Regions from separate parts of the Xanthomonas vesicatoria ATCC 35937 genome, predicted to be linked through region 3. Evidence: predicted binding sites of a transcription regulator. Region 3 holds the regulator's gene; each other region holds the start of a gene.

Region 1 (7,419 bases), 2.0 Mb from region 3:
GGATCAGCTGCTCTGCCAGACTGATCCAGTCCAGCGGCTGGTTGTGGTCATCGCGGCGCCACGAGGCGGCGTGCACCTCGTAGATGGACATCGGCGCCGGCAGCGTTTGCACCGCACGCCTGGCCATCCACTGCGCATCGGCCCATGCAAACGCGGCGCCGCCGGGCACCACCGAGGCAGTGGCCGGCGGCAGCTCGCTCTGGCGCGCGACCGGGTCGGCCTTGAGCAGCACGCGGCCATCGGCAGCGGTAACGGCATATTTGTAGCGGGCGCCGGCTTCCACGCGCGGCAGGAACAGCTCCCAGAAGCCGCCGTTACGCCGGCGCATCGGATGCCGCCGTGCCTCCCAGCCATTGAAGTCGCCCACCACCGCCACGCGCTGGGCATGCGGCGCCCAGACCGCAAAGCGCACGCCGGGCACATCACCGCAGCGCAGGTGCTGTGGGCCCAACGCACTGCGCAATGCCTGCCCGTCGCCGGCGGCGATCTGCAGCAGCAACGATTCGTCCAGCGTCGGAGCAAACGCGTAGGGGTCTTCGATTTCCTGTACCACGTCCGGCCACACAATGCGCAGCCGATAGGGGCCATTGACCGCCAGCTCGCCTTCGAACACGCCATCGACCGCGCCGGCCTGCATGCGCGCCAGCAATTTGCCGCGGGCATCGATCAGACCCATCGCCTCGGCGCCGGGTGCCAGCACCCGAACGCGGCAACGGCCATCAGCCTGCAGGTGCGGGCCCAGCACCGCGAACGCGTCGGTGGGCGCCCCGTCGGCCAGCGCCTGCAAGGCAAGCGCGATGTCAGAGGTTCCTTCCGTGGTCACACCCTCGCCTTCCGTTTCCTGCCCTGGCACGCCCAACCGTTCGCTCATGACACCGTCGCAAGCGCAGGTGCGGTTGCGGCGGTGCGTTCGTAGAGGGAGAGATACTTCTTGCCGGCTACATCCCAACCGCTGGGCCGCAGCATGGCCGCACGGCGCATCGCCGACAGCAAGCTGGGCAGACGGAAGGTGCGGAAGGCGCGTTCAAGGCAGCGGCGCAAGGCTTCAACGCTGGCCTGCTGGAACAGGAAGCCGGTGACGCCATCGTCCACGGTGTCGATCAGCCCGCCGGTGGCATGCGCGATCGGCAGGCAGCCAAAACGCTGCGCGTACATCTGGCTCAGGCCGCACGGCTCAAAGCGCGACGGCATCAGCAGGAAGTCCGCACCGGCGAACATGCGCCGCGCCAGGCCTTCTTCAAACCCGATGAAGGCTCCGACCTGGCCGGGATACCGGCGGGTCAGCTCGGCCACCTGTTGTTCGATCTCCGGCTCGCCTCCGCCGATCACCGCGATCTGCCCACCGGCCGCCACGATCTGCGGGGCAACCTCGCAGATCAGGTCCAGGCCCTTTTGATGCACCAGCCGCGACACCACCGCAAACAGCGGCCCGGTGCTGTCGCGCAACCCGAAGGCCTTGCGCACCTGGGCAGCATTGGCCTGCCGGCCCTGCCACTGGTTCACGCTGAAGTGCGAATCCAGGTAAGCATCGGTGCGCGGGTCCCAACTGGCGTCGATGCCGTTGACGATGCCGGTCAGCGCGCCCTTGGCGGCGCGGCCGGCCAGCAGCCGGTCCAGCCCGCAGCCCTGCGCCGGGCCAGTGATCTGCTTGGCATAGCTGACGCTGACGGTGTTGACGTGGTCGGCATTGACGATGCCGCCGCGCAGGAACGACATCTGCCCGTAGAACTCCAGTTCGGCCACACGCTCGGCCGGGATGCCCAGTGCGGACGCCATCGAATACGGCACCAGGCCCTGGTAGGCCAGGTTATGGATAGTGAGCAGGCACGGGGTGGTGCCGCCGGACCACCGCACATAAGCGGCAGCCAGCGCACACGGCCAGTCATTGAGGTGCAGCAGGCGCGGCTTCCAGCCCAGTCCGGCATGGCCGGCGGCAATCTGCGCGGCGGCATGCGACAAGGTGGCGAAGCGGATCGCGTTGTCCTCGAACTCCGAGCCGCTGGTGCTCACATACGGCGAGCCATCGCGTTCGAACAGTTCCTTGGACAGCAGGATGTAGATCGGCAGGCCATCGGACTGCACGATACGGCCGATGTCGCAGGCCGGCATCGCGGCATGCGCCAGCACGCGACCGACGATCTCCACTTTGCCGGCGCGCTCGAGGACGGCGCGATAGCCCGGGATCAACACACGCACGTCGTAGCGATGGCGCAGCGCGCGCGGCAGTGCCGCTGCCACATCGCCCAGACCACCGGCCTTGATGAAGTCCGCCATCTCCGACACCACGAACAACGCACCGCGCGTATCTGCCAGCGATACCGGCAGCCGCTCGTGGTGGCGAATGAACCGCCCTCGCGCATCACGCGGCCTCCCACTCTTCTTCAGCGTGGGGAGCATCGTGCTGCGCTCTAGGCGCGCAGTGGTGGCATGAAACGGCATCGTGGCAACCATCTAAACGTCCGTCGTAAAGTGGGTGGAGACGGAAAACGGCGAAGCGAAAACCATCGTCTGCCGATATAGCCAGACGACATGCTACGAATGAGGAGCGGGGCCAACGCGCGTACTCCACGTCGTCCTTGGTGATGAATCTACACCCCGTACAAATAAAATATGCGTGAACATGTGCTGACTTTTCTGCGACAGCCCACATTCCTTTACACATGGTTGCGCATGTCCGCAGGCATAAGCGAGGCGTTGCAGTGCGATGACATCCCCGCGTCGGTGCGTGGGCATTGAGATGCACCGAATGTGGGAGAGTGCAGCTGCGTTCGTCGTCATCCGCCTAACGCGTTCATGCATGCGCGCGTGTCCTCTGCCGTCACGTGGCTGGGGATTGGATGCGTGCCTTGGAACGGTAGCCTACGGTCCGGCCTGCTCAAGCCACTTGTGGGCGCGCCGATAACCAGCAAGCACGTAGACCTTTCGAGACCTGGCATGGCCGACCAGCCTGAACTTCCAAGCCGCCCGCGTGGCGGGCTGCGCCGTCTGCTGCCCTGGGGCGGCACGGACACCGCACGCCCCGCCGCCGCGCTGCCAAGCGTGCGCGACAGCGCGCATGCCGTGCAGGGCCTGGCGGCCCATCAGCTGGTTCCCGCCAAGGCCAAGTCCGGCGCGCACGACCCGGCGGCAGCCACGGCGCTGCTGATGCGCCTGTTCTCGCACGCTGCGCATCCCGAAGCGCTGTTGCTGGCGTTCGCCGAAGGCATCGCCAGCCTGCATGGCGAGCTCGGCGACATGGGCGTGCGCCTGAGCGCGGCCTATGCCGCCGGCGACTGGCCAGGCTACGGCCGCACGCTGCGCCAGCTGATCGACAAATACATCCGCACCATCGATATCGGCGACTCGATCGCCGAAGGCCGCACCGAAGCCGAACAGCTGCGCGACCTGTTGCGGCATGCGCTGGGCAATGCCCTGGCCACCCTGCTGCAACGCAGCCCCGAGCTGGCCGAAGAAGCCCAGACCCTGGCATCGGCACTGCGCCATTGGCGGCCGGGGCATGAGCTGATCACGCTGGAGCAGCGGCTGCGCGAGCTGAGCCACCAGATCGGTCTGCGTGCCGAGGATGCCAGCGAACAGCAAAATCTGCTGCTCGGCTTGTTCGACCTATTATTGGAGAACGTCGGCGAACTCCTCGACGATCGCAGCTGGTTGCAGGGCCAGATCTCGGTCGTGCGGCAGCTGTTGGCCGGGCCGTTGGACGTGGAATCGATCGAGCAGGCACGCGGCACCCTACGCGAGGTGATCTACAAGCAGGGCCTGCTCAAGCAGGGCATCGCCGATTCCAAGACCGCCATGCGCGAGATGATGGTGTCCTTCGTCGACCGGCTCGACGGCATGGCCACCAGTACCGGCGAGTACCACGACCGCGTTGCCGGCTATTCGCAGGCGATCGGCGACGCTCGCAGCATTCCCGATCTCAATCGCCTGCTGCAGGAGGTGCTGCAGGACACCGCTGGGGTCCAGGCGCAGGCGCTGGCAGCACGCGACGAGCTGCTGTCGGCACGCCGCCAGGTCGAAGACGCCGAACAACGCATCGCCTCGCTCGAACAGGAGCTCAACGCGGTGGCCGGGCTGGTCCGCGAAGACCAGCTTACTGGCGCGCTCAACCGGCGCGGCTTCGAAGAACTGTTCCAGCGCGAAGCGGTACGCACCCAGCGCGGCGGCCAGCCGCTGTGCGTGGCGATGCTGGACCTGGACGACTTCCGCCGCCTTAACGAGGCCCACGGCCACGCCGGTGGCGACGCCGCGCTGCGCCATACCGTCGAGGTCGCCAAGGCGGTCCTGCGCACGACCGACGCCATTGCCCGCTTCGGCGGCGAAGAATTCGTATTGCTGCTGCCAGACTCGACCATCTTCGAAGCCAGCGCGGCGGTCATCCGCCTGCAGCGCGCCCTGGCGCAGCGCTCCTTGCTGCACGAGGACGTGCGGATCTTCATCAGCTTCAGCGCCGGCGTGGCGCTACGCCACACCGACGAGACCCAGGACGAGCTGGTCCGCCGCGCCGACCGCGCCATGTACGACGCCAAGGCCGCGGGCAAGAATCGGGTGATCAGCGCCGATTAGTCACAAGCGCTGGCGATCCCTCGACAGCGCGGGCAGTTGGGAGGACGCGCAGGTTGCAGGCCCGGTCGAGCCATCGCTCACGGGATCGGGCCAAGCCCTGAGTGACGTGAGCGACAGCCGGTGACCTGTGTGCGCTGGACGTATCAGCTGGGCCAGACCACACAGCGCTACCGCCGCCAAGGGTCAGCCTTGATCGAATGCGACAGACCACCGCAACCAGGTTGGTTGATCCCGGCTGCATGTCGCTACCGCCTGCAGATGCCAGCCCGCAGCACGTCTTGCCCCAGGGAGGAATGCATAGCGCACTGCTTACGCGCCTACGCACCACGGACGAAGCCAAACTGTCACCGTCGGGAATGAAACGTGGCGATCAGGATCACCACCGCGCCGCGAACTGAGCCAACTCACCTCTTCGGCCCCATCGTCACCGCAGGGTCGGACACCAGCATCGCAGGTGCCACCGCCTTATCGGCAATGCAGCCAGCCCTCAGTGCGCGGCCTTGTTGCCGCGCAGCTTCTGAAACCCGGTGACCACTGCCAGCACCACCGCGCCGGCGACCACCCCGACCAGCATGTTGCCCAGGGCTTCGACCAGCCAGCCCATGCCGGCAGCCGACTTGGCCAGATCCATGACAAGGTGATGCAGCACAGGAATGTTGTGGACCAGGATGCCGCCGCCGACCAGGAACATCGCCAGCGTGCCGGCCACCGACAGAAACTTCATTAGCCACGGCGCAGCGACCAGAATGCCGCGGCCGAGCGCTGCCAGCGAGGCGCCCTTGCGGGTCAGGTACAGGCCCAGATCGTCGAGTTTCACAATCGCTGCAACCACGCCGTAGACCCCCACGGTCATCGCCAGGGCGATTGCCACCAGCACTGCCACCTGCTGCCCGAACGATGCGCCCGCCACCACGCCCAGCGACAGCACGATGATCTCCGCGGACAGGATGAAGTCGGTGCGGATCGCGCCCTTGACCTTGTCTTTCTCCAGCGCCACCACATCGACCTGTTCGTCAGCCAGCGCACGGGTGCGCTCGGCATGCCGCTGTGCGTCTTCCTCTTCGTCGTGCAGGAACTTGTGCGCCAGCTTCTCCACGCCTTCGAAGCACAGGTAGGCGCCGCCGATCATCATCAGCGGCATCACCAAAGGCACGTTGTAGCCGCGTCCGCGCAACCAGGCTTCCAGCGCGCTGATCGCCAACGCCGCCGGCACCAGGATCACCTTGTTGACCAACGACCCCTTCGCCACCGCCCACACCACCGGCAATTCGCGGTCGGCACTGACGCCGGTCACCTGCTGTGCGTTGAGCGCCAGATCGTCGCCCAGCACGCCAGCGGTCTTCTTGGCCGCAACCTTGGTCAGGATGGAAACGTCGTCCAGCAGGGTGGCGATGTCGTCGAGCAGGGTGAACAGGCTGGCACCGGCCATGCGGAGGTCCTTCGTGGTGGTCGTGCGGGGGTGAATGTGAATTCTCGCCGATCCCGCGCCCGGATGGGGTGATGGCCCCGCCAATGCGCGGTCGTTGGGCGCTGTTGCCGGGCGATTGCCGCCATTGCCGCCCCTGGCCGGACATGCGCCAGCATTGGCACCGGCAGCGCTCGCAACACTGGAACCGCGCGCCCGGGTTCACCGGCTGACGACCCGGCGCTGGCCACACTCATCGCTCGCATGACGCCCCGGAGAAGGCCTTGAGTCCGAATGACCCGCACCGCACCCCGGCCACTGCCGCGCACGCGGCCGACCACGCCGTGGTGGGTGGCATGAGCCGGCGCACGCAGATCCTGCGCCTGCTGCTGCGGTATCGCGGGTCGGGTGTATTTGCCGGCATGAATCTGGATCCGGCCGCCATCAACGAGTACGAGGTACCTGCCGAAGGCACACCGGACCAGTTTGTCTCCGACCTGGAATCGCTTGGCCCCACCTTCGTCAAATTGGGTCAGATGTTGTCCACGCGCCCGGACATCGTGCCGCCGGAGTTCGCCACCGCGCTGGAGCGCATGCAGGAGAACACCAGCTCGGTGCCGGTGGAGCGCATCCGCCAGATCATCGAGGAAGAACTCGGCGTATCGGTCAACAAGGCCTTCTCGTTCTTCGACCCGGTGCCGCTGGGGTGCGCCTCGCTGGCGCAGGTGCACCGCGCCGCATTGCGCGACGGCACGCCGGTAGCGATCAAGGTGCAAAAGCCCGAAGTCGCCGCGCAGGTACGGTCGGATCTGGACGTGCTCAGGAGCTTTGCCACCGCCGCCGACCGGCTCACCGGCATCGGTCGTCGCGTGCGTTTTGCGGACTGGTTGGGCGAGTTCGGCAAGACCCTGCGCGCCGAACTCAATTACGAAGACGAAGCCGAAACGCTGGTGCGCTTTGGCAAGCACCTCAAGCCGTTTCCGTTGCTGTGGGTGCCGCAACCGATCTGGGATCTGAGCAGCCGCAAGGTGCTAACCATGCAGCTGGCCGAAGGCGTGCGCGTGGATAAGATCTCCGGCCTGCGTCGCACCGAGCAGCCGATGGATAACCTGGCTGCGGAGCTGGTCAAGGGCTATCTGGATCAAATGTTCGTGCATGGCGAAATCCATGCCGACCCGCATCCGGGCAACTTGCGTGTGCTGCAGGACGGGCGGCTGGCGATCTTCGACCTGGGCATGGTGGCGCATGTGCCACCGCGGCTGCGCGAGCGGTTGCTGAAGTTATTGTTTGCCGCCGTCGACGGGCGTGGCGAAGAAGTGGCCGAAGAGACCATCGCGCTCAGTACGCGGCTGGAGGATTACGACGAAGACCGATACCAGCGCGAAACCGGGCAGATGATCGCGCGCTACGCGGCGCACGACACCACCTCTGAAGGCCGCGTGGTGCTGGAT
Region 2 (7,419 bases), 1.3 Mb from region 3:
ATCAACCACTGGCGCCAACGCTATCTGCAGGCACTCGCAGACGTTTAGTTTTGCTCTCTGCGGGAGGCTGGGTGCATCTCCTGCTCCTTCCAGAGGAGTGCGCAGCCTTGCTGCTTGCAGATCCTTCTTACTGCTGGAGCAAGTACCCAGGCTCGCTGCATGCATGTCCTTTTTCCTTCGGGAGAAGGCGCCCGGAGGGCGGATGAGGGGACAGCTACCAGGGACCTTGGACAGGTTCGCCTGTAAGCCATGTTGGAAGTTCAGGCGCGGCGTTAAGTCAAAGCGCTGAGGCGACGGCAAAGGCAGAGGCTTCCGTGCGCTACGGAAGCGTGCAACTTTCGCTTTGGCTAACGCCAGCAAAACTTTTGTCGCCTGATGTAATCCGCTGCGATATGGCCGCCCCGATGCCCTGCGCTCCTCGCCATGCGGCACGGCGCCCAAACTCACTTGCTTAGAACAAGGGCGCACCGCAGTCACGCATGACTGCGGTGCGCGGGTTGCTTCAAGGCCACGGAGCGAGTCAAAAGCAACAGACGGGCGAAGCCAAAGAAACGCAGAAAGGCACAGCAATTCACCAGCGACAGCGACAGCGACAGCGATTCTTGCGTGGATCACTGCAGGTATCACCGCGTATCGGATGAAAATCTCGGGGCCTTTTACTGCACTGCTCGAATTACTGCACTGCTCGAATTCCACGCAAATTTGCCCAATCCGAACCGCAGGTTGGAACGGTGGTTCCTATTCCGTCACGGACAGGCGGCGCGCAGGGGTCTAAAATATTTACATGATTAGCGCTGAGGACCCTGGGAGAGGCTGCGCGTTCATATTCAAGGTCGCCGGCAGCGTGTGCCAATGCGCGACCTCTCTCCCTCCACGACTTGTCGCCCTCTGCGGCCCCGAGTCCTTCCTGACACTTCAAAATGACTGATCAATCCTCAAAACGTGGGCTAGGCAGCTGGTTGCTGGTGGCCTATGCCGTGGTGATCGCCGTACTCGGTGCGGTGCTCGCCTATGAAGGCGGCCGCCTGGTGGCTGTCGGCGGCTCCTGGTACTACCTGTTGGCAGGCATCGGCCTGTTCCTGGCAGGCGCATTGCTGGCGCTGGGCAAACGTGCCGGCCTGTGGCTGTTTGGTGCCACGCTGGCCGCCACCATCGCCTGGGCGCTGTGGGAAGTGGGTCTGGATGGCTGGGGCCTGGTGCCGCGTCTGGCCATGATCTCGGTGCTCGGTTTGCTGCTGCTGCCGTTCTGGGGCGTGGCGCGTCGACGCATGCAGCCGTTGTCCGGCGCCGGCTATGTCGTGGTGGCAGGCGTGTTGCCGATCCTGGGCGCCGCCCTGATCCTGTGGCCGCTGTTTGTACCGCGCAACGTGGAGCTGGCCGACGCCTCCAAGCAGGCGGCCGACAATGCCACGGCTTTCAGCCGCGCTAACGTACCCAGTCCGGACGGCAACGTCGCTGCCAATCACGACGCCAGCAACTGGACTGCGTATGCAGGCTCCAACCTGTCCAATCACTACACACCCGGCGCGCAGATCACCCCGGAGAACGTGAAGAACCTGAAGATTGCCTGGGAATTCCATACCGGCGATCTCAAACCGGCCGGCTCCAAGCTGGGCTACGCCTTCCAGAACACCCCGCTCAAGGGCGGCGACCTGCTCTACATCTGCACGCCCACCCAGAAGGTAATCGCGGTGGACGCGGCCAATGGCAAGGAGCGCTGGCGCTTCGATCCGAAGACCAATCCCAAGGCGATGGCCGGTGTGGCCGCCACCACCTGCCGTGGCGTGTCGTATCACCAGGCGCCGGAAGGCACCGCCGACTGCCCGACGCGGATCTTCTGGCCGATGGTCGATGGCCGCCTCGGTGCGCTGGATGCACAGACCGGCAAGCTGTGCACCAGCTTCGGCAACAACGGCTTTGTCGATCTCAATGCCGGCACCGGCAACACCAAGCCGGGCTTCGTCGGCCCGACCTCGCCGCCGGTGGTGATGCGCGGTGTGGTGATCCAGCCCACCGGCCAGGTGCGTGACGGCCAGGAAGGCGATGCGCCGTCGGGCGTGGTGCGCGGCTTCGATGCCCTCACCGGCCAGCTGCGCTGGGCGTGGGATCTGGGCAACCCGACGATCACCCCCGAGCCGCCGGCCGGCCAGACCTATACCCGCTCTACTCCGAACGTGTGGTCGCTGATGGCTGCAGACGACGAGCTAGGCCTGGTCTACCTGCCGACCGGCAATGCGTCCGGCGACTTCTTCGGCAAGGGCCGTACCCCGCAGGATGAGGAATACACCGCCTCGTTGGTGGCCGTGGATGCGGCCACCGGCAAGGAGCGTTGGCACTTCCGTACCGTCAACCACGACCTGTGGGATTACGACATCGGCCCGCAGCCGAACCTGGTCGATTGGCCGGTGGCCGGCGGCGGCACCCGCCCTGCCGTGATCCAGGCCACCAAGTCCGGTCAGGTGTTCGTGCTGGACCGCGCCACCGGCGCACCGATCATGCCGGTCAAGCAAATGGCCGTGCCGCAGGGCACCGATCATGGCGACTGGACGGCAGCCACGCAGCCGGTCTCGCCGGGCATGCCCAATACCGTGGGCGCGCCGAGCCGCGAGGTGGAGACCATCATCGAATCCGATGCCTGGGGCATGACCCCGTTCGATCAGCTGGCGTGCCGTATCCAGTTCAAGCAGCTGCGCTACGAAGGCATGTTCACCCCGCCGACCCTGCAAGGCTCGCTGGCCTTCACCGGCAACCACGGCGGCATCAACTGGGGCGGCGTCTCGGTCGATCTGCAGCGCGGCATCATGGTGATGAACAGCAACCGCCTGCCCTACACCTTGCAGGTTTACACCCGCGAAAAGATGAATGAGCTGGGCGTGGTGTCGGTGTTCGATGGCAAGAGCAAGACGCCCGGCTACATGGCGCAGAAGGGTCTGGCCTACGGCGCGCGCAAGGAGCCGTGGATGTCGCCGCTCAACACCCCGTGCGTCGCTCCGCCGTGGGGCTACATCGCCGGCGTGGATCTGCGCACGCAGCAGGTGCTGTGGCGCCGTCCGCTGGGCACAGGCTACGACCAAGGCCCGATGGGCATCCCGTCCAAGACCAAGTTCGAGATCGGCACGCCCAACAACAGCGGCTCGCTGGCCACTGCCGGCGGCGTGACCTTCATCGGCGCGAGCCTGGACGACTTCATGCGTGGCTTCGACACCCGCACCGGCAAGCAGGTCTGGGAGACCCGGGTGCCAGCCGGCCCGCAAGCCGCACCGATGAGCTACACGATTGACGGCAAGCAATACATCGTGGCTGCCGTGGGCGGGCACGACCGCATGGAAACCAAGTCTGGCGACAGCGTCATCGCCTGGGCATTGCCGGACGATGCCTCGGCGGCGCCGGCGAAGTAATCGCCAGCCCGTTCGTGCAGTGACACTGCAGACCGGCCGTCGCGAGACGGCCGGTTTTTTTATGGGCGCGGCCTGCCCCGAGTGGGCGGATTGTCGTTGCGCGGTTGGGGGAGCATGTGGCGTGCGGTTGGCATCCACGGTCCCGCAGCACGCCTGGATCTCACTGTGTTGCGCCCGCCGAGGAGGTGTGCCCGACGGTGGCTGACAAGCGCGGCCATTTGCATCGCACCAACGTGCCGGATGAGGTCTCTTTCGAAGTCCTTCGGATCACTGTTTTGCAAGTTCCTGTTGCGACGCCAGCGGTCGATGCATTGCCTGCCCTGGCGTTGGTTCATGCCTGCTTGAACTTCAACGCGAAGCCCGGCTGCGGGCCCCAACCGCAGGCAGGACGGTTATCGCCAAAAACTAGAGAGCAAGCCGCCAGCCACCCATCGGGGCGCAGGACTAATCGCACTTTATGGACTAGAAAATTCACGCAGAATTTACAAAAAAAAACCCTTGTTTCCGGGCTTCGGCACACGCTGGAAACAGGCGCACTGGAACTGAAAACGCTTCCAAATCAGGCACATCGGCCTTCCACTGCTCCACGTCAGGCATTCCGACAAACGGTGCCTTCACAGCATCATGATTCGGGCTCGGCCGCCGATACCCCATTGCAGCCCACTTCTGCCATCCACCGATCCCCCTATTCCAGATCACCTAGTTGGACTCAGCCTATGTTGCCTTCACACGATGCCGCTTCTGTTTCCCGCCCACCGGCAGGCGCAAGCGTTGCGCGTGCCGCCTGGACCGCATGGCTACCCGCTACCACACAATTTGGGCTGCTGGCCTTGTTGACGTTCTACGCCGCCACGCTTGTGCCCGGCGGCGTTGGCAGCGCGCTTGCGAAGCTGTTCCCGGCACTGCTGGTGCTTGGCGCGGCCAGCGTTGGTCTGTGGTGGTGGGCACGTCGTCGCAACAGTGCCCACTTGCAGCAAGCAGTGAACGCGGTCGCTGCGTTGGGAGAAGGCCGCTTTCAGCGACTGAACCTGCGTGCCGCATCCGGTGAGCTCGCACCGCTGCTGCAGACGTTGCAGGCAACCCAGGACAAGCTGGCCATCCGGATCGACGTGATGGAACAAGGCCTGCGCCATGGGCAGTTCGTCATCAAGGCGCTCGACGATCTGGACACCATGATCCGCATCGCCGACGACGACGGCCAGGTCTTGTTCGCCAACCGCAAACTGCTGGCGATGCTCAAGCTGATCGAGCCGGATGTGCAGAGCTTCCGCCCCAGCTTCCATGCCGAAGGGTTCGTCGGCGGCAGCATCGGCGACATCTATCCGGACAGCCAGGCCGCCATCGACCGCATGCGCGCGTTGAATGCGTCCAAGGCCGTGCGTGCGCCGTTCTTCGGCCGCCAGATCGACTTCGTGTACAGCCCAATCATTGCCGCCGACGGCACCAAGCTGGGCACCATCGCGCAGTGGGTGGATGTCACCGCGCAGGTCAACGCCGAGCAGGCGCTGATCCAGATCATCGACGCCGCCTCGGCGGGCGATTTCAGCCGCCGCATGCAGCTCGATGGCATGGACGGCGTGCTGCTGTCGCTGGCGCAAGGCATCAACCGCATCTACGACTCGGTGGAGACCCACCTTGCGGCCCTGGCGCGCGTGATCGGCGCGCTGGCCGAGGGCGACCTCACCCAGCGCGTGGAGGGAGACGCGCACGGTATTTTTGCGCGTCTGCGCGACGACACCAACCAGACCGTCACCCGTCTGACCGAAATCATCGGCGACATCCAGACTGCATCGGACACCATCCGCCAAGCGGCGGTGGAAATTGCCGCCGGCAATACCGATCTGTCCGAACGTACCGAGCAGCAGGCGGCGAATCTGGAAGAAACCGCAAGCTCGATGGAAGAACTCACCTCCACCGTGAAGCAGAACGCCGACAGCGCATTGCAGGCCAACCGACTGGTGGTAGGTACCGGCGAAGTGGCACAGAGCGGCGGCCAGGTGATGGACGATGTGGTCGCCACCATGGGCCAGATCAGCACTGCCTCACGCAAGATCGGTGAGATCATCGGCGTCATCGACGGCATCGCGTTCCAGACCAATATCCTGGCGCTCAACGCCGCGGTGGAAGCGGCGCGTGCCGGAGAACAGGGCCGCGGCTTTGCGGTCGTCGCCTCGGAAGTGCGCGCACTGGCGCGGCGCTCGGCGGATGCGGCAAAAGAGATCAAGACGCTGATCGCCGATTCCAGCGACAAGGTGGAGCTCGGCTCGGGCCTGGTGCATCGCGCCGGCGCGACCATGCGCGAGATCGTCGGCTCGGTCAAACACGTCACCGACATCATGAGCGAGATCACCTCGGCCAGCGCCGAGCAATCCAGCGGCATTGAACAGGTCAATCGCACTGTCGCGCAATTGGACGAGGTCACCCAACGCAATGCCGCATTGGTGGAAGAAGCCACCGCCGCCGCACGCAGCCTGGAAGAACAGGCGGTGGAACTGGCCGATGCGGTATCGATCTTTCGCCTGCAGCCGGCCCACGGCGGCAACTCGAATGTCGTGCGCGCAAGTCTAAAAAGCGCGGCGGCTTAACCGCCAGCGCAGCGAATCGCACGATCACCGCAGGAGTGCACCTGGGCGCGACTGGGCATTCCCGGTAATGCCAGTCGCGCCCAGGTGCGCTGCTATGCAGAGGCGACTGCGCAGCAGCGTGGATTAGTCCAGAAACCGCGCGCGCTGCTCGGGCGTGGGCAGCATGCAGTGCTCGCTACGGCCGAACCAGCGATAGCGGTTGCGTGCGATCAGGCGATACCCGCTATCGCGCAAGGCAGGCGGCACCACGCGCAACACGGCAAAAACGCGCCAAACGCCTCCCAATCCCGCCAGCACGCGCACGATGGCATCGCTGTCGGTCCATGCACCGGTGTCGTCCACCAGCAGAAAACGACAGCGGATCGTCGGGGTCCAGCCCGTGCTGCTGCAACAGCGCACGCCCGGCGTGCCCCTGCATTGCGGCAAAGCGATAACGCCCGCGCTGATCGTGGCGCAGCAGGAACTTGACCCAGCCATTGCACAACAGGCACACCCCATCGAACACGATGGTGGCCGGCGCACTGCGCGCAGCGACGTGCGGGGATTCAACGTGGCTCAAGCCAACCCTCGTAGCGAATGAACGGCCCGACCAGCGGCAGGTGCACGTCGACGGAAAACCCGTAGCGCCCGGTGTCGGCATGCTCGCGGCACCGCACCTGCTCGAACCAGCGCGCAGGCAGGGGAATCACGCCGAACGCCCATACGCGCGTGGCCTGCCAGTACAACGCGTCGGCGTCGGCACGCAGCGCGAATTCGAAGCGGACCGCACCCAGATGCTCGCGCAGTGCGTCGCCGTGCCGCCACAACCGCGAGTACATCGGCAAGCCAGCAAAGCGCCGATGCCAGCGCTCGCCGTGCGCATCGACCAAAAACTCCACCTCGACATCCACCTCGCCACTGCGCGGCAAGCGGCTCAGCAACGCCAGCAACGGCACCAGCGCATGGCGACCGCGCTGGACCTGCGCCCGTCCGCCAAAGGTTTGCCGCTGCTGCACCGCATGCAGCGCGCGCACCGGCGCCGGTAGCTGCGCAAAGGCATCCTGGCCCAGTACCTGCGCAAATAGTGGCGTACTCAGGGCGCGATCCAGGCCAGCGTGGCCATGCGTCCGCTGCGTCGGTCGCGGCGATGCGAAAAAAAGCGATGCGGATCGAAAATGGTGCACAGTCCGCCACCATGGATCGCGTTGGCCGGCACACCGGCACGCTGCAGGCGCTGGCGCGCCAATGCATACAGATCCACCCGCCAATGCCCTGGCCGCGTGGCACTGAAGGCGGCCTGTGCTGATGCATCGTCGGCAACGAAGGCGTCGAAGACGTCCTCGCCAATTTCATACGTCTGCGGTCCCGCTGCCGGCCCCAGCCAGGCGATCACGTGCGCTGCAGGCGCACGCATGGCGGCCACGCTGCGCTCCAGCATGCCGTCGGCCAGGCCACGC
Region 3 (7,419 bases):
GCTGCGGAAGCTGAAGATGACGCGCGAGGAGATCAAGCGCGAGATGAAGGAAAGCGAGGGCAGCCCGGAGGTGAAGGGCCGCATCCGCCAGATGCAGATGCAGATGTCGCAGCGGCAGATGATGGAAGCGGTGCCCAAGGCCGACGTGGTGCTGATGAACCCGACCCACTACGCGGTGGCGCTCAAGTACGAAGGCGGCAAGATGCGCGCCCCGATCGTGGTGGCCAAGGGCGTGGACGAAATGGCCTTCCGCATCCGCGAAACCTGCGAACAGCACCGGGTGGCGATCGTCACCGCCCCACCTTTGGCACGCGCCTTGTATAGGGAAGCCCAAATCGGCAAGGAAATTCCCGTGAGACTCTATTCGGTCGTGGCCCAGGTCCTGTCCTACGTCTACCAGTTGCGCGGGTGGAACGGCGGCCCGATGCCGGAACTGCCCTCGCTCGAGGTGGATGAGTTCGGCAAGGGGGCCAGCGCATGAGCGCCCAACCTGCCCCGATGAACGCCCGCCGCGTCATGGAGTTGCTGCGCAACGGCCTGGGCGCCCCGCTGGCCCTGATGGCCATGCTGGCCATGCTGATGGTGCCGCTGGCCGCGCCGGTGCTGGACGCGCTGTTCACCTTCAACATCGCCATCTCGCTGATGGTGCTGCTGGCGGTGGTGTATGTGCAGCGCCCGCTGGAATTCACCATTTTCCCCATCGTGCTGTTGATGACCACGATGCTGCGGCTGGCGCTGAACGTCGCCTCCAGCCGCGTGATTCTGATCAACGGCCAGGACGGCCACGCCGCGGCCGGCAAGGTCATCGAGGCGTTCGGCCAGTTCGTGATCGGCGGCAACTACGCCGTGGGTATCGTGGTGTTCGCGATCCTGACCATCATCAACTTCGTGGTCATCACCAAGGGTGCCGGGCGCGTGTCGGAAGTGACCGCGCGCTTCATCCTGGACGCCATGCCCGGCAAGCAGATGGCCATCGACGCCGACCTCAACGCCGGTTTGCTGACGCGCGAGGAAGCCAAGGCCCGCCGCGAGGAAGTCCGCGAGGAAGCCGACTTCTACGGTGCGATGGACGGTGCCAACAAGTTCATCCGCGGCGACGCCATCGCCGCCATCCTGATCCTGTTCATCAACCTGGTCGGCGGCATGGCCGTCGGCATGTTCCAGCACGGCATGAGCTTCGTGGATGCCGCCTCCACCTACACCCTGCTGTCGATCGGCGACGGCCTGGTGGCGCAGCTGCCGGCCTTGCTGGTGTCGTCCTCGGTGGCCTTGCTGGTGACCCGCGCCTCGCGGGCGCAGGACATGCGCGGGGCGATGATCAGCCAGGTGTTCGGCCAGCACCGCGCACTGGCGGTGGCAGCGGCCATCCTGGGCCTGGTCGGCCTGGTGCCGGGCATGCCGAACGTCGCGTTTTTGACGCTGGGCCTGATCCTGGGCGTGATCGCCTGGAAAATGTACAAGCGCAGCCTGGTGGTCGCCCCGACCGGCGACCCCGCCAGCGACCCCAAGGCGGCCGCTGCGGCCACCGCCGCGCAGGCCAGCGCCGAACTGAGCTGGGACGAGCTGCGCCCGATCGATCCGCTGGGCCTGGAGGTGGGCTACCGGCTGATTCCGCTGGTGGACAAGCACCAGGGCGGCGAATTGATGGCGCGCATCAAGGGAGTGCGCCGCAAGCTCACCCAGGACATCGGTTTCCTGGTGCCGCCGGTGCATATCCGCGACAACCTGGAGCTGTCGGCCAACGCCTACCGCCTGCTGGTGCACGGCGTACCGGTGGCCACCGCCGAGATCTACCCCGACCGCGAGCTGGCGCTGGACCCGGGCGGTGCGCTCGGCCAACTGGACGGCATTCCCGGCAAGGACCCGGCGTTCGGCCTGGATGCCACCTGGATCCAGCCGCACCAGCGCTCCTATGCCGAATCGATGGGCTACACCGTGGTCGACCCGGCCACCGTGGTGGCCACGCATCTGTCGCACCTGATCCGCGAGCACGCCCCGGAGCTGCTCGGCCACGAAGAAGTACAGCAGTTGCTGGCCACCCTGGCCAAGACCGCGCCCAAGATGGTGGAAGACCTCACCCCGAAGGCGCTGCCGCTGTCGGTGGTGGTGCGCGTGCTGCAGAACCTGCTGATCGAGCGCATCCCGGTGCGCCAGCTGCGCAAGATCGTCGAAGCGCTGGTCGAACACGCCCCGCACAGCCAGGACCCGGCCACCCTCACCGCCGCGGTGCGTACCTCGCTGGGCCGCTTCATCGTGCAGGAGATCGCCGGCATGTCCGCCGAACTGCCGGTGTTCACCCTGGCCCCGCAGCTGGAGCGCGTGTTGCAGGAATCCACCCACGGCAACGGCGTGGCACTGGAGCCCGGCCTGGCCGAGCGCCTGCACCAGAGCCTGGCCGATTGCGTCGGCAAGCAGGAAGCCCGCAACGAACCGGCCGTGGTTCTGGTGCCCGGTCAGGTCCGCGCCGCGCTGGCCCGCCTGGTCCGCCACAGCGTCCCCAGCCTGTCGGTCCTGGCGTACAGCGAAGTGCCGGAAGACAAGCGCCTCAAGCTCGTCGGCACGATCAGCTGAGCCAAACGCAGCACCGTCATCGACACCCCTTCCGTAGGAGCGCACCCGGGCGCGACAGTTTTACCGGGATAGCCCCATCGCGCCCAGCTGCGCTCCTACGACGTACCGGGTGATTCGACAACGCGCGGGAGCTTGGATCCAGAAGAGTCAACCACAGGGATGCGAGAGACCAGCAAGACAGCACACATCGGACTGGACAACGTCACCAGCACCGTTGGTGGAGGAGCGCACCCGGGCGCGAGGGTTTCACCCATACAGCCCATTGCGCCCAGGTGCGCCCCTACGACTGCACCAGCCCTGTGGTAAAGCCGGACAGCCTCCATTGCGTCCTCCAGCAATCGCCGCCGGCCGGCCGCCAACCCTCAACTGCAGGCGTCGGAAATCCGCCACTCGGCCACCCCCAATCGATTGCATGTCACCGACCCAGGGACGCGTGACGAAATCCACGTTCGCGCGGTTCGCGCGGGCGTCCAACGCGCTCCAAGACACGCAATCTGCCCTGCCGTCCAGCACAGATACGACCTCGAATCGGCACCCAACGCCGTCGAAAACTCGAATCAGAACATCGACTTGGCGCAGCAATCCCGGCTTCGCATCAGTCCCCGGCCTCCTCCGCACACACACCGCACCCACTCGCCAAAAACCCAGCACCGCTGTTTTGGCACACCGCATGCATTAGCTCTGGCGAGACCGCAGACAGCACCACCGCTGCGGGGCGGATGGCAGGACTTGGAACTACGAACGGGACAGGCAACTCATGACGCTGGCAACACACCCACATTCATCGCGCACCCGTCCGGCGTCCGGCGGGTCCCGTTCCTGGAGGCACGTGGCATGAAGATCAAACGCTTTGTTGCCCCGGACATGCGCACCGCATTCCGCATGGTGCGCGAGGAACACGGCCCGGATGCCGTGATCCTGTCCAACCGTCGTACCGCCGAAGGCATCGAGATCGTCGCCGCCAGCAACTACGACGAAGAACTCGTGCAGCGTGCACTGGAAACCGCACGCTCCGATGCGCCGGTCACCCACACCGCTCCGCAGCAGGCACCCGTGCAGCAGGCTCCGGCACAGCCGGCGCAGGCCGCTGCCCGCCCTGCCGCACCGGTACACGCCCCGCTCAAGCCGGCCGCCGATGCGGGCATGAGCCACCGTCAGCGCGTTGCCAGCGCCGCCGAAGAAATGATCGCCGCCATGGCCCTGCGTCAGCCGGCCAGCGTGCCGCGCCAGGCCCCGGTCGCCACCCCGATCCGCAGCGCGGCGCCGATGCCGGCCGTGCAGGATCTGGCTGCGCCGGTCGTACAGCGCCAGGAACACGCGCTGTCGGCGGTCCCGGAACAGCTGTTCGCCGACTTTTTGACCACCGCTCCGGCGCAGCGCCCGGCCGTGCAGGCCGCGCCGGCCCAGGCGCCGACCCCGGTCGTGGCCGCAGCGGTGGGCGCGCCCGCCTACGCCGCCCAGGACCAGGACGACGACGCCTTCGCCGACGAGGCCGACTTCGACCTGGACGACGCGCTGCCGCAGATCCTGCCGCCGGCCGCGCTGCCGCCGATCGTGGTCGCCCCGCCGGCCCCCGCCGCGCTGGCCGCAGTGCCGGTGGCCGCCGCGCCGATCCCGCAGAACGACGAAGAACTCAAGCAGCTGCGCGGCGAGCTGGCGCTGATGCGCCAGATGATCGAGCGCGAAATGAACCGCCTCACCGACGAGCGCCTGCGTGGCTCTCCGGTGCGTGCACAGGCCCTGGAACTGATGGACGACTACGGCTTCGACGCCGGCCTGACCCGCGATGTCGCCATGCAGATCCCGGCCGATACCGAATTGCACCGTGGCCGCGGGCTGATGCTGGGCCTGCTGTCCAAGCGCCTGCCGGTCGCCCCGGTCGACCCGCTGGAACGCGGCGGCGTGATCGCCCTGGTCGGCCCGACCGGTGCCGGCAAGACCACCACCATCGCCAAGCTGGCGCAGCGCTTCGCCGCCCAGCACGCCCCGCGCGACGTGGCGCTGGTCACCACCGACACCCTGCGCGTCGGCGGCCGCGAGCAGCTGCACAGCTATGGCCGCCAGCTCGGTATCGCCGTGCACGAGGCCGACAGTGCCGAAAGCCTGCTCGAACTGCTGGACCGCCTGCGCGACTACAAGCTGGTGCTGATCGACACCGCCGGCATGGGCCAGCGCGATCGCGCCCTGGCTGCCCAGCTGAACTGGCTGCGCGCCGCCCAGCAGGTCACCTCGCTGCTGGTGCTGCCCGCCAACTCCCATTTCGCCGATCTCGACGAGGTCGTGCGCCGCTTCGCCCACGCCAAACCCCAAGGCGTGGTGCTGACCAAACTCGACGAGACCGGCCGCTTCGGCAGCGCCTTGTCGGTGGTGGTCGACCACCAACTGCCCATCACCTGGGTGACTGACGGACAGCGGGTCCCCGACGACCTGCACCGCGCCAATGCCGCCAGTCTCGTTCTTCGTCTTGAAGATTTACGGCGCGCTGCCGATAAGCCCTGTACTCCGGAGCACAACCATGCAGTCGCGTGAATACGCAAAGCTGACCAACGCCTTCCCCCTGTCGGCGACCCGTCCCGAGCCTTTGGGCCCGGTGCGCACCATTGCCGTGACCGGTGGCAAGGGCGGCGTGGGCAAGACCAACATCTCCGCCAACCTGGCCGTGGCGCTTGCCGACATGGGCAAACGCACGCTGCTGCTGGACGCCGACCTTGGTCTGGCCAACCTGGATGTGGTCCTGGGCCTGTCGCCCAAGTACACCCTGGCCGACCTGATCGCCGGCCGCTGCACGCTCGATGAAGTCATCATCGAAGGTCCCGGCGGCGTGCTGGTAGTGCCGGCCGCGTCCGGTCGCCGTCACATGGCCGAATTGGCCCCAGCCCAGCACATCGGCCTGGTCAATGTGTTCTCCGAACTGGAACGCGACCTGGACGTGATGGTCATCGACACCGCCGCCGGCATCACCGACAGCGTGCTGACCTTCTGCCAGGCCGCGCAGGACACGGTGGTGGTGGTCTGCGACGAGCCGGCCTCGATCACCGACGCCTACGCGCTGATCAAGGTGCTCTCCCGCGAACGCGGCGTGGACCGCCTGCAGATCATCGCCAACATGGTGCGCGACCCCAACGAAGGCCGCCTGCTGTACGACAAGCTCTCGCGCGTCTGCGAAAAGTTCCTCGGCGATGTGTCGCTGAACTACCTCGGCCACGTGCCGCAGGACGACTGGTTGCGCCTGTCGGTGCAGCGTCAGCAACCCGTCATCAAGGCCTACCCGTCAAGCCCATCGGCGCAGGCCATTGCAGAAATCGCACGCCGTACCTCGCGCTGGCAGGCCCCCACCGTGCCGCGCGGCAACGTCGAGTTCTTTGTCGAACGCATCATTCAACGGGGAGTGGCCGCATGAGCACTGCTACCGCAACCACGGCCAGCGCGCAGTACCGCGCCGTGCAGCGCAACAACGCCAACGACGTGGTGACCCAGCACGCCGACCTGGTCCGCCGCATCGCCCACCATCTGGCGGCGCGTCTGCCGGCCAGCGTGGAAGTGGACGACCTGATCCAGGCCGGCATGATCGGCCTGATCGAAGCCTCGCGCAGTTACGACTCCGACCAGGGCGCCTCGTTCGAAACCTATGCCTCGATCCGTATCCGCGGCTCGATGATCGACGAGATCCGCCGTGGCGACTGGGTACCGCGCTCGGTGCACCGCCGTGCCCGCGACGCTGCCGCCGCAGTACGCAAGATCGAGCAGAACACCGGCCGCGCCGCCGCCGCCACCGAAGTGGCCGCAGCCATGGAAATGCCGCTGCCCGATTACCTGCGGCTGATGGAAGACGCCGCACGCGGCCAGGTGCTGAGCCTGGAATCGCGCATCGAAGATCACGGCGAGCTGGATACCACCGCCAAAGGTGGCCCCAACCCGCAGCAGATGATGGAGCGTGGCGAATTCGGCCGCGAGCTGGGCAAGGCCATCGGCCAGCTGCCCGAGCGCGAGCAGCTGGTGCTGTCGCTGTACTACGAACAGGAATTGAACCTGAAGGAAATCGGCGCCGTGCTGGGTGTCAGCGAGTCGCGCGTCTGCCAGATCCATGGCCAGGCCGTGGTGCGTTTGCGCGGCCGCCTCAAAGTCTTCGAACTGGCTGATGCCGGTGTCGAAATCGACGACTAATTTTTTCGCGTAATTTTTAGCGTTAGGAGCTTGATGTGAATAAGAACATGCGGATCCTGATCGTGGACGACTTCTCGACGATGCGACGTATCGTCAAGAATCTGTTGGCGGATCTCGGCTTCACCAATACCGCAGAGGCCGAAGACGGCAACAGCGCGCTGGCCGCGTTGCGTGCGGGCCCGTTCGATTTCGTGGTGACGGACTGGAACATGCCCGGCATGACCGGCATCGACCTGCTGCGCAACATCCGCGCCGACGCCAAGCTCAAGCACCTGCCGGTGATGATGGTGACCGCCGAAGCCAAGCGCGAGCAGATCATCGAAGCGGCGCAGTGTGGCGTGAACGGCTACATCATCAAGCCGTTCACCGCGCAGACGCTGGAAGAAAAGCTGGGCAAGGTGTTCGAACGTCTGGCGGCGACCGCCTGATGGACGCCACCATCGATACCAATGCAGAACGCGCCGCGCTGATCGACCGCCTGCAGGGCGCGCTCGATGCGTTGGAAAGCGGCGACGAAATTGCCTGGCGCCGTGAGGTGGATCATCTCGCCGCCTTGCGCACCCGTCCGATGATGCAGGGCCTGAGCCGGCTCGCGCGCGAACTGGGCCAGGCGCTGGGCGAGTTGCCCACCGTGCCTGAGGAAGCCGGCGAACTGGACGATGCCTGCTCGCGCCTGGATCACGT

What was found. The regulator FliA, encoded in region 3, starts transcription of late flagellar genes. The targets are predictions, from matches to a motif close to TAAAGTTTNNCNNNCNNNGGCCGATAA.
Region 1: a site for FliA is predicted at 2,876-2,902, ahead of BJD12_RS14745 (GGDEF domain-containing protein). Genes of this name have one in related genera too.
Region 2: a site for FliA is predicted at 4,021-4,047, ahead of BJD12_RS06885 (methyl-accepting chemotaxis protein). Genes of this name have one in related genera too.

What each region holds. Positions count from the first base shown of each region.
Region 1 is NZ_CP018725.1:3,400,760-3,408,178, reverse strand. It holds gene BJD12_RS14755 (1,4-alpha-glucan branching enzyme) at 1-871, opposite strand, end outside; gene glgA (glycogen synthase GlgA) at 868-2,451, opposite strand; gene BJD12_RS14745 (GGDEF domain-containing protein) at 2,935-4,563, shown strand; gene BJD12_RS14740 (DUF808 domain-containing protein) at 5,051-5,992, opposite strand; gene BJD12_RS14735 (ABC1 kinase family protein) at 6,325-7,419, shown strand, end outside.
Region 2 is NZ_CP018725.1:1,585,934-1,593,352, forward strand. It holds gene otsA (alpha,alpha-trehalose-phosphate synthase (UDP-forming)) at 1-48, shown strand, start outside; gene BJD12_RS06880 (membrane-bound PQQ-dependent dehydrogenase, glucose/quinate/shikimate family) at 960-3,398, shown strand; gene BJD12_RS06885 (methyl-accepting chemotaxis protein) at 4,115-5,983, shown strand; partial or broken gene BJD12_RS06890 (thiol-disulfide oxidoreductase DCC family protein) at 6,107-6,542, opposite strand; gene BJD12_RS06895 (DUF4166 domain-containing protein) at 6,529-7,059, opposite strand; gene pgeF (peptidoglycan editing factor PgeF) at 7,056-7,419, opposite strand, start outside.
Region 3 is NZ_CP018725.1:260,451-267,869, reverse strand. It holds gene flhB (flagellar biosynthesis protein FlhB) at 1-481, shown strand, start outside; gene flhA (flagellar biosynthesis protein FlhA) at 499-2,571, shown strand; gene flhF (flagellar biosynthesis GTPase FlhF) at 3,406-5,100, shown strand; gene BJD12_RS01075 (MinD/ParA family protein) at 5,087-5,971, shown strand; gene BJD12_RS01070 (RNA polymerase sigma factor FliA) at 5,968-6,735, shown strand; gene cheY (chemotaxis response regulator CheY) at 6,771-7,163, shown strand; gene BJD12_RS01060 (protein phosphatase CheZ) at 7,163-7,419, shown strand, end outside.